DNA from 3 places in the Caballeronia sp. DA-9 genome. Region 1 is predicted to be linked to each of the others. Evidence: predicted binding sites of a transcription regulator. Region 1 holds the regulator's gene; each other region holds the start of a gene.
What was found. The regulator LexA, encoded in region 1, represses DNA repair genes until DNA is damaged. The targets are predictions, from matches to a motif close to ACTGTATNNNNATACAGT.
Positions count from the first base shown of each region.

Region 2: the regulator LexA is predicted to act here: its motif matches at 1,825-1,842, upstream of ACRWA7_RS03425 (VRR-NUC domain-containing protein).
Region 3: the regulator LexA is predicted to act here: its motif matches at 1,896-1,913, upstream of ACRWA7_RS28390 (ATP-dependent helicase).

Region 1 covers NZ_CP195133.1:1,660,086-1,663,364, forward strand. Annotated here, with positions in the region: gene ACRWA7_RS23900 (universal stress protein) at 1-244, shown strand, start outside; gene ACRWA7_RS23905 (DUF2939 domain-containing protein) at 262-879, opposite strand; gene ACRWA7_RS23910 (hypothetical protein) at 1,028-1,423, opposite strand; gene lexA (transcriptional repressor LexA) at 1,629-2,285, opposite strand; gene ACRWA7_RS23920 (sulfate ABC transporter substrate-binding protein) at 2,580-3,279, shown strand, end outside.
Region 2 covers NZ_CP195131.1:746,425-749,703, forward strand. Annotated here, with positions in the region: gene ACRWA7_RS03420 (UDP-N-acetylglucosamine 1-carboxyvinyltransferase) at 296-1,597, opposite strand; gene ACRWA7_RS03425 (VRR-NUC domain-containing protein) at 1,847-3,279, shown strand, end outside.
Region 3 covers NZ_CP195133.1:2,642,935-2,646,213, forward strand. Annotated here, with positions in the region: gene ACRWA7_RS28390 (ATP-dependent helicase) at 1-1,853, opposite strand, end outside; gene ACRWA7_RS28395 (hypothetical protein) at 2,023-2,277, opposite strand; gene ACRWA7_RS28400 (hypothetical protein) at 2,346-2,735, opposite strand; gene ACRWA7_RS28405 (RNA-binding S4 domain-containing protein) at 3,105-3,279, shown strand, end outside.

The sequences.
Region 1 (3,279 bases):
TGCGTTCGGTCATCCTATCGATGAAATCGCCGGATTGGCGCAAAGCCTGCAGGTGGATCTGGTGGTGGTCGGACACCGTTGCCGCACGGGCCTTGCACGGTGGTGGATGGGCGCGGGTAACACACCGCTGATGGACCGTGTGTCGTGCAGCATTTTGGTGGCCGTGTCGCCGGTCGGATCAACGGCCGAGCAGGAGGACGCGGCGCATGCCGCAGTGCCTGCGAAGGCGGAAGTGAATGCTTGACGACGAACCTGCCCGGTTCACCCGTTCAACTCGATACCCACCAGTTTCCACGAGAACAGGCCGTATCGTTTGAGAATGGCCGAGTAGCGCGCGTCTCCGGCGCCATGCTGGTAGTTGACCGCGAAGGTATCGAAACTCCTGTAGCCAGCAGTAGTCCGAGGCGGCTGTTTGGGCGCGGGTTGGGCAGGCGTGCTCGTCACGGGCGGCGGTTGTGGCGAGGCTGGCGGTGTTCCAGCAGCCGTGGGATCGCTCGAAGACGGAGCCGGTGGTTTCTCGCCGGGCTCGCCTCGCGGCGGCATGCCATTTAAAATCGCCGCTACGCCATCCGGCGTTGCATACGAATCCACGAGCGGGCCAATCAACGCCGCGCCGATCATTGCACCAAGTAGCGCCAGCGGATTGCCGCTTTTTTGCACATCGATCTTTCGCGTAATCAGTTGACCGACCTGGTCCTTCAGGCTCTCACGCAACAGCGGGAAGTCCACGTATGCATTCACCGTCGCGGCGTCGCGAGCGTCGGCGGCGCGTTTGATCCTGTCGAGCGCGATATACGGGGACGCGTAGAACATCCCGAGCGCCGCGATGACCGCAACCACAATCAATGCAGTTAAAACCGACTTGCTCGTACGAGACATACGTCAGGGCGCCTTCGTGCAAATGAGCTGAATAACTGGATGAGCGAACCGCGAATTTCCGGGCGCGAGAAGTCCAACCACTGTTAGTTGACCGCGCCGCCACGAAATCGATCCCTCAAACTCATTGGCAAAAAAACGACCCGAAGGTTCATGCAAGCAAGCCACCTTCGACACCCGCACGTTCTTCGTCGACGCAGCGGTCGATCATGCGCGACACCGCTTCAATATTTCCAACCATGATGACGCGCGATTCACCGCGATAAACGCGTACCGGTGCACGCCGCTCAGCCTGCGCATGCACGGAAGCATTCAGCGACACACGCGCGAACGCTGGCTGCCGCGACGGCAGGACGGGCGGTTCGTCGAAGAGGTCTGGCGTATGGGTGTCCTTGCGCGTCTTGCAGGAAATCAGCGCGCGCAAATGCCGAAAGCGGCCGAACTCCCGGAATTGCCTGAACGAAAGTGGTGAGCGCGCTGCGGGCGCAAAAGAAGCTGACGCAGCCGATAAAAACGCGACAGAAAACAGACGGGCAAATCGTTCCATGATGTTTCTCCGTGAACAATAGGGTGCGCGCCGGTCAATCGCGAATGCGATGTCCGTCACGCTTTACAAAACCGGAAATTCGACTGTGGCGCGGCCGGAAGCAGGAGCACCCGTTGCCGCCACGCAGATTCAGAAAACAGCGTCTTGAACGAAAGAACCGAACAAAACCAAACGCCGTCGTTAATTCAACAGCATCCGGCGCGCGTCAGAGTTCGCCGGATCGAATCAGTCCTACAGCAATACCTTCAAGTGCGAATTCGTCGCTGCCCGAAGCCACGAAGATATTTTCGTAGTCAGGATTTTCGGCGATCAGTTCAACCCCGTCAGGACGGCGCTTCCAGCGTTTCACCGTTACGTCGTCGCCAAGGCGCGCGACAACGATCTGGCCATCCTTGGCTTCGTTCTTCTTTTGCACCGCGAGAAGGTCGCCGTCGAAGATGCCTGCGTCTCGCATGGAAAGTCCGCGAACCTTCAGCAGATAGTCGGGCTTGCTGGAGAACAAGGCCGGATCACAGGCGAAATGCTGCGAGATATGTTCCTGCGCAAGGATCGGGCTGCCCGCAGCCACGCGCCCGACCAGCGGCAATGACAATTGCATGATACTGGCATGCGGCAACGTGAATTGATGCGGTCCGTCGTCGGGACCTGCCTGGTTCAGCAAGCGGATACCGCGTGACGATCCGGCGGCCAGCTCGATCACTCCTTTACGAGCCAGTGCACGAAGATGTTCCTCGGCGGAATTGGCCGAACTGAAGCCAAGTTCCGCGGCAATCTCGGCGCGCGTGGGCGGAAATCCCGTCCGCTCGATAGCGCGCTGGATCAGTTCAAACACCTCTTGCTGCCGCGCAGTCAGTTTGCTCATTTTGGTCACGTGCTTTAGCCCCTTGTCTGGTCCGCGATCCACTGTATGGATGAACAGATGCCTGTAGTTTTATACAGTATTCGCCGCTTTTCAAGCTTTACTTTAAGTTCGACGTCGTTTGCACCACACGACAGCCCAAAATGCGGCGCTTCAACAGCCATTTATTGGTCGCAACGCCGCTTCCAGCCTTCATTAGCACTTTTCGATCTAAAAGAATGAGGAACAATTATTTTTAATAATGAAAGCCCGTCGATAGACTCAGCCCATCAAACACCATAAGACGGAGAACGGGGAATGCTGAGTCGGAATTCGGGATGGGGCGCGCGTGCAAGGAAACTGCTGGCGACAGCGGTTATCGGGGCCGCGTCGGGGGTAGGGATGATCGCGCAGGCGCACGCCGATACCTCGTTTCTCAACGTGTCGTACGACCCGACGCGTGAGCTGTATCAGGACTTCAATCAGGCTTTCGGCAAGAAATGGAAAGCCGAGACTGGCGAAACCGTCACGTTCAAGCAGTCGCACGGCGGCTCGGGCGGTCAGGCGCGCGCCGTTCTGGATGGCTTGCAAGCCGATGTGGTGACGCTGGCGCTTGCTTACGACATCGATGCGTTGTCGGCGAAGGGCATCGTGGCGCAGGACTGGCAAAAACGCCTCCCGGACAATGCGTCGCCGTACACGTCGACGATCGTCTTCCTCGTGCGCAAGGGCAACCCGAAGCAGATCAAGGACTGGCCGGATCTGGTCAAGCCGGGTGTATCGATTGTGACGCCGAACCCCAAGACGTCCGGCGGCGCACGCTGGAACTACCTCGCGGCGTGGGCGTATGCGGAACATCTGCCGGGCGGAAATGCAACGACGGCCAAGGACTTCGTGACGAAGCTGTATAAAAACGCCGGCGTGCTGGATTCAGGCGCGCGTGGCGCGACCACGAGCTTCGTGCAGCGTGGTCAGGGCGACGTGCTGATTGCGTGGGAAAACGAGGCGTTTCTGTCGT
Region 2 (3,279 bases), on a different replicon from region 1:
GTCTTTGTTTAGCTGAATTTTTTAAGCGTTCGTTTAGTAGATTTGCCAATAGCATGCCATACAGGCAGCCGAGAGTTTATTCGCAAATCGATGGCACTAACGTCTGACGCCGCTCAGTTCGAGTAATTATTTAATTTGAGCAGGCTTGAATGAATGGATGTCTTTAATTGGAAGCACCTGATTTCAGGCGTGAAAAGACGATGATTAAGGGCATTGCCTTGAAGGAAAGCGTTTGCGCGCTTTGCAGCGCGTCAATGCACGGCGAATACCTCGTGCATTGACGCGCCGCTTCGCATTATTCGCTACTGGTCCATTCCACGTTCGCCCCGACCGATCGCAGGTTCTCGACAAAGCGCGGATGCGCGCGCCGGATCGGCAGGGCGTTGATGATCTCCGAGCGCCCCTCGATGCTCGCGGCAACCATCAGCAACGCGATCGCCACGCGAATGATGTACGGGCTTTCGACCTTGGCCGGCGTGAGCGTGAGCCCTCCGAACGTGATCAGCCGATGTGGGTCCGACAGGAACACGTGCGCGCCGAACTTCGACAGTTCGCCCGACCAGCCCATGGCGCCGTCATACACCTTGTTCCAGAACATCGCGCTGCCCTCGGCCTTCACGCCAAGCGCGATGAAGATCGGCAGCAGGTCGACAGGAAGGTAGGGCCACGGCGCCGCCTCGACCTTGGTGAGGATGTTCTGCGTGAACGGCCGGCGCACGCGCAGCGGGCCGTCGCGAACGGTACGCGACCAGCCGCTGCTGTGCTCCACGTGCACGCCGAATTTCGCGAAGGTCCGGTCGATCAGCGGAAACTGTTCAGGCGCCGTATTTTTCACCGCGATGTCGCCGCCCGTGATTGCACCAAGCGCGAGGAACGTCGCGATCTCATGGAAATCCTCGCTGAAACGGAACTCGCCGCCGCCCAGCTTCTTGCCGCCTGTCACGGTGATGCGCGAGGTTCCGATACCCTCGATTGCCACGCCGAGCATCGCGAGAAAACGGCAGAACTCCTGCACGTGCGGCTCCGACGCCGCGTTGACCAGCGAGGACGTGCCGTTTGCCGACGCAGCGCAGAGCACGAAGTTCTCGGTGGTCGTTACCGACGCATAGTCGAACCAGTGATCGTTCGCGCTCATCTGCGTGTCGGCGCGCACGATCAACGAGTCGGACGTCCGCTCGATGCGCGCGCCGAAGCGCTCGAAGACCTCGACGTGCGGGTCGATCTCGCGCACGCCGAGCGTGCAGCCCTTGACGTCGTTTTCGAGGCGCGCCACGCCGAAGCGCGCAACGAGCGGCGGCACCAGCATGATGGAAGAACGCATCTCCTCGGGCAGCCGGTGTTCGGCCGGATCGAACCGCGTTGCATGATGATGCAACTGTAGAACACCGGTTGCAAAGTCCATTGACACGCTGCTGCCGAGCATGCGGAAAATATCGAGGATCTTCTTGACGTCGGTGATCTCGGGAACACCGACAAGCCGCAACGGCTGGTCCGTCAGAAGGGTGGCGCAAAGAATGGGCAGGACGGCGTTCTTGTTGGCGGACGGAGTGATTTCACCGCGTAGCGGGATGCCGCCGTGGACGATCAGGTTGGACATGTAGGGGTGCCGGGCATTGAAGAGCAAGGCGCATATGATGCCATTGCGTTGAACGTTTGCCTGCACCGCGCGGTCAATTTTTGATGTCGCTGTCTGCGCGGCACGACATTGGAGTGCACTTTTCAGAATGCGCACCCGGCCCCTATTTTTTTCGCGTGCGGTTCGCGCTTTTTGTTCAGCAAAGTACCGTTACGTTTCAGCAAGACGCCTTCGGCGGTATCATGATGACTGTATATACATACAGTCATCATGAGCGACTCTACTTCGACGCCGCTGCCTGATTTTCAGCGGCGTTTCTATTACCTGGTGAACTTCGAGCGCGCGCTTCAATGGCTCGCGGATCGCTACGACGACCTGTGGGTGCAAGACGAACGCGTTTTCCTGCGCGAATTTCCAGCGTTGCCGCTGGCATCGCGGGCGCTGCTCGTACGCATGCTGATGCGCGTGGGTCCGTACTTCCGCGCGAGTAGACTCGTCTACGAGGAAATCGGATGTCCTTGCGAAGCACTCGCGCCGCTGAGTGCGCTTGGCTGGGCAGATCCAGATCCCGCAATCACGCTCGACGAAATCTTTTCCCTTCACACCAGGCCCGAACTGGCGAAGATTTTCCCGCCCGTCCGGGGCGCGGCCAGCACGCGAAAAGCCGAATTACAGGAATCGTTGCTGGCGGCGTATCCCGGGGCGCAAGTTTACAGGCAATGGCACCCGGACTCGCACGACGTCGTGATCCGCCTGAACGTAAGCAGCTTGTGCGAGCGCTTGAGGCTCATGTTCTTCGGCAACTTGCGGCAAAGCTGGGCGGAGTTCGTGCTCGCGGACCTGGGGATCGTACGCTATGAGCGCGTCGTGCTCGAACGGTCGTCGCGCGCATTCCAGAGCCGTACGGATATCGATTCATTTCTGGCGACGCGCGCATACCGCGACCTGCTCGACACCATCAATGATTTGCCATCCATCGAAGCCATGATTTCCAATATAGAAGCGTTGACGTGCGAGCGCGCGTGGCTCGAGCAACGCCGGCAGAAGCTGTTGTATCGCCTCGGGCAGCACTGCGAACGGCTTTGTTACTGGGAGGCGGCGCTGTCGGCGTATCGGACCTGCGCGTTTCCGGGCGCGCGGCATAGGCGCATGCGGGTAATGGAACGGGCCGGTCTTTATTCCGATGCATACTCCCTGGCGCGCGACGCATGCAATGACCCGGGGACCGAAGAGGAGGCGCAACGGGCAGCACGCATGTTGCCAAGGCTTCGGCGCAAGCTCGGGCTTCCCACGGAGCCCGTAAGCAGGCCGCGCGCGGTCGAGCGTCTCGAGGTTGTCTTGCCCATGCCGGCCAAGGTTGCCCCGGTGGAAATGATCGTTCGCGACGCACTCAGCGAGCCGGGCGCAAGCGTGCATTACGTCGAGAACACGCTGATCAATTCGCTTTTCGGCTTGCTGTGCTGGGACGCGATCTTCACGCCGCTGGCGGGCGCGTTTTTTCATCCGTTTCAACGCGCTCCGGCAGATCTTCATTCGCCTGGCTTTCATGCGGCGCGGCGCGATAAGTTCGAACGTTGCCTCGCGCTGCTCGATGACGGCCGGCATAAGCACGCAATCCGCTCGGCGTTCGTGGCGAAGGCTGGAGTGCAGTCGCCGTTCGTGCACTGGGCAGTGCTGAGCGGCGATCTGCTGGAACAGGCGCT
Region 3 (3,279 bases), 980 kb from region 1:
CGTTCTTCATCGATTTCCTCGTCGCTGCCCGTGCCCATGTCCGACGGAATGCAGCCGTCCACGCCGTTGAGCACAAACACGTTCTTCCATTCCTGACCCTTCGCGGAATGGATGGTGGAGAGAATCAGATAGTCTTCATCGATAAGCGGCACACCCGATTCGTCGCTCGTGGCATCGGGCGGATCGAGTGTGAGTTCCGTGAGGAAACGCTCGCGCGTGGGATACGTCGATGCAATGCTTTCCATCTGCAGCACGTCGCCATGACGGATTGCCGCGTCTTCGTGATTGCGCTCCAGATGCGGTTCATACCAGCGCCGGATCATCTCGAATTCGGCCGGCCAGCCGCTTTCCCGCGCGCAGACCTTTGCCATCAACCCGGCGAAGACCGGCCAGTCCTCACTCGCGCGTGGTGGCGGCGCGAATGCCGCCAACGCGGCTGACGTATCGCCGCGCTCCGCCACCTGATCCAGTACGCGTCCAGCGATGGCCGGTCCGATACCCGGCAGCAACTGCACCACGCGAAATCCCGCAACACGGTCCCGCGGGTTCTCGGCCCAGCGCAATACGGCCAACATATCTTTTACATGGACGGAATCGAGGAACTTCAACCCGCCGAACTTCACGAACGGAATGTTGCGCCGCGTGAGCTCGATTTCGAGCGCCGCGCTGTGATGGGCGGCACGGAACAGCACGGCTTGCTGCTTGAGCGTCATGCCGCCTTCCCGCGCTTCGAGCACCTGCTCGACCACATAGCGCGCCTGATCGGCTTCGTCGGCGACGGAAACAAGGCGCGGCCGTTGCGCCGACGCCTTGTCCGTCCAGAGGTTTTTTGTGTATCGCTCGGTGGCGAGCCCGATCACCGCATTCGATGCCGCCAGGATCGGCTGCGTGGAGCGGTAGTTACGCTCGAGCGTCACGCATTTGGCGGGCGGATCGAAGTGATTCGGAAAATCGAGGATGTTGCGCACCGTCGCGCCGCGAAACGAGTAGATGGACTGCGCGTCGTCGCCGACGACGGTCAGGCCGCGGCCGTCGGGTTTCATTGAAAGCAGGATGGACGCCTGGAGCTTGTTGGTGTCCTGGTATTCGTCGACGAGAACATGGTCGAAACGGCTCGACAAATCCGCCGCCACCGATGGCTCCGCCGCCAGATGCGACCAGTAGAGCAGCAGGTCGTCGTAGTCGAGCACGCTTTGCTGCTGCTTCGCGTGGACATAAGCGGCGAAAAGACGCCGCAGGTCGTCCTCCCATTCGCGACACCACGGAAACGCCTGGTCGAGCACGGTCGGGAGCGGCGCACCCGTATTGACCACGCGCGAGTAGATGGCAAAGCACGTGGACTTGGCCGGAAAGCGCTTTTCCTTCGCCGATAAACCCAGTTCGTGCCGCACGAGGTTCATCAGATCGGCGGAATCCTCACGGTCGTTGATGGTGAATGACGGCGACAGTCCGACCAGATCCGCGTAGTCGCGCAACAAACGCGCGCCCACGCTGTGAAACGTGCCCGACCAAGTGAGCCCCTGTGCCAACCCGCTGCGATTTCCAAGCGCATGTGTGGCAATGCGCGTCACCCGGCGCGTCATTTCGCTGGCCGCGCGCCGCGAAAAAGTCAGCAGCAGGATTCGGCGCGGATCGGCGCCCTTTACCAGCAAGTGCGCCACACGATGCGCAAGCGTGTTCGTCTTGCCCGATCCCGCACCCGCGATCACGAGCAACGCGCCAGCCGGATTCTTGACATCGGTTCCGTATTCCACGGCTTCGCGCTGGGCCTCGTTGAGCTTGGCGAGATAAAGCGCCGTATCCGGAACGGCGGATTCTACTTTCGGCGATGGTTCGACAGCAGGGACGGGAATGGGCGAAAGCACGGCGCGTCATCACAAAAACGGGTGACGCACACTGTATATCCATACAACCTGCTCACGCAAGCGCTTGATTGTGGAACGCTTTTGGCCCTTAAAAACAATGGCCCGCCGAGCTTGCGCTCGACGGGCCATGCCAATGCCTAAAACATCCAGGCAAAGATCAATCCGCTTTCTTTGCGCTCTTCAGCTTCGCATCAGCCGCGGCTTCGTTCGCCTCGGATTGCGATTCGGTCTTCTTCTTGTCGGCCTTGGCTTGCGCGACATTCGCATCCTTGTCGGCGTCAGCCTGCTTCTTTGCTGCCTTCTTTTCGGCGTGCGTGGGCTCGGTGGTGGTTTGCGCTATCGATGCGGTCGCAGCGGTCGCAAACGCGCCAGCAAGCAAGGTAGCCAATAAACGATGTGTGGTCCGCGTCATCATGTTCTCCTTCTATTTTTTATAAACGCGGCGCAATGAATCTGGCCGCGTTCATCGATACATTGCGCTTAGTGCTGCAGGTTCGTGTCCTGCGGGCCATTCGGTTCGGCGGACTTGAGTTCGTCATTGGCCGTTTGCTTGTCGGCTTTCTTGTTGATCTTGGCGTTGCGCACTTGCTCCTTGTACTGCTCCTTGGCTTCCTTGCTGGTTGCCTTCATTTCCTGCTTGGACGCCTTCTTCGATGCCTTGTACTCGGCATTGGCCTGAGCGTTCGCATTGCGCTTCTGAACGAGCGGATCCGTAGGCGCCGGAGCCGTGAGATTTTGCGGCGCGGGCGTCACCTGGGCGGGTGTCTGGCCACCAGCATCGGCGGCGGACGGCTGTGCGGTCTGCGCGAACGCGGAACCTGCAAGAGCGACAAAAGCAGTACCGAGCAGCATCTTCTTGACTTGCAACATATTCAATTCCTCTCTGACGATTGTTGTTACCGGGACAGTGGCAACGCAGGCGGCGTAAATCGTGTCCTGAGACCGCCCTGGATACCTTTCTGGTAGTCGCATTGCAACCGCCCGTTCTGTTCACAACTGACTACGTAATACGATTGACCCTATGCCAGCCGCCGGGTTCGATGAAATCCGTCACTGTTACCGAAGGTTTCATTTGCTGACATATTGTCAAGCAGGCAACGGCCGGATTTACCGGGACAGTGCTGCAGTCGCACATGGCGTGCCCGGTTCTGAAATGCTGAATGGAATTACGGTCTTCCGCTGGTTTATGATGTGCGCCCCGCCCGGTCTCAACCCGGGTCTCACCTGCGAAGAACTTCCATGCCACGCCTAGAATTCACGCTCACGGGCGATTACGTCGAACTGCACAATCTGCTCAAGATCATGGGTCTCGCCGACAGCGGCGGCTCCGCGAAGATGCGCGTAGCCGCTGGCGAGGTGAAGGTCGACGGCAAGATCGAGTTGCGCAAAACGTGCAAGATCCGCGCGGGCCAAA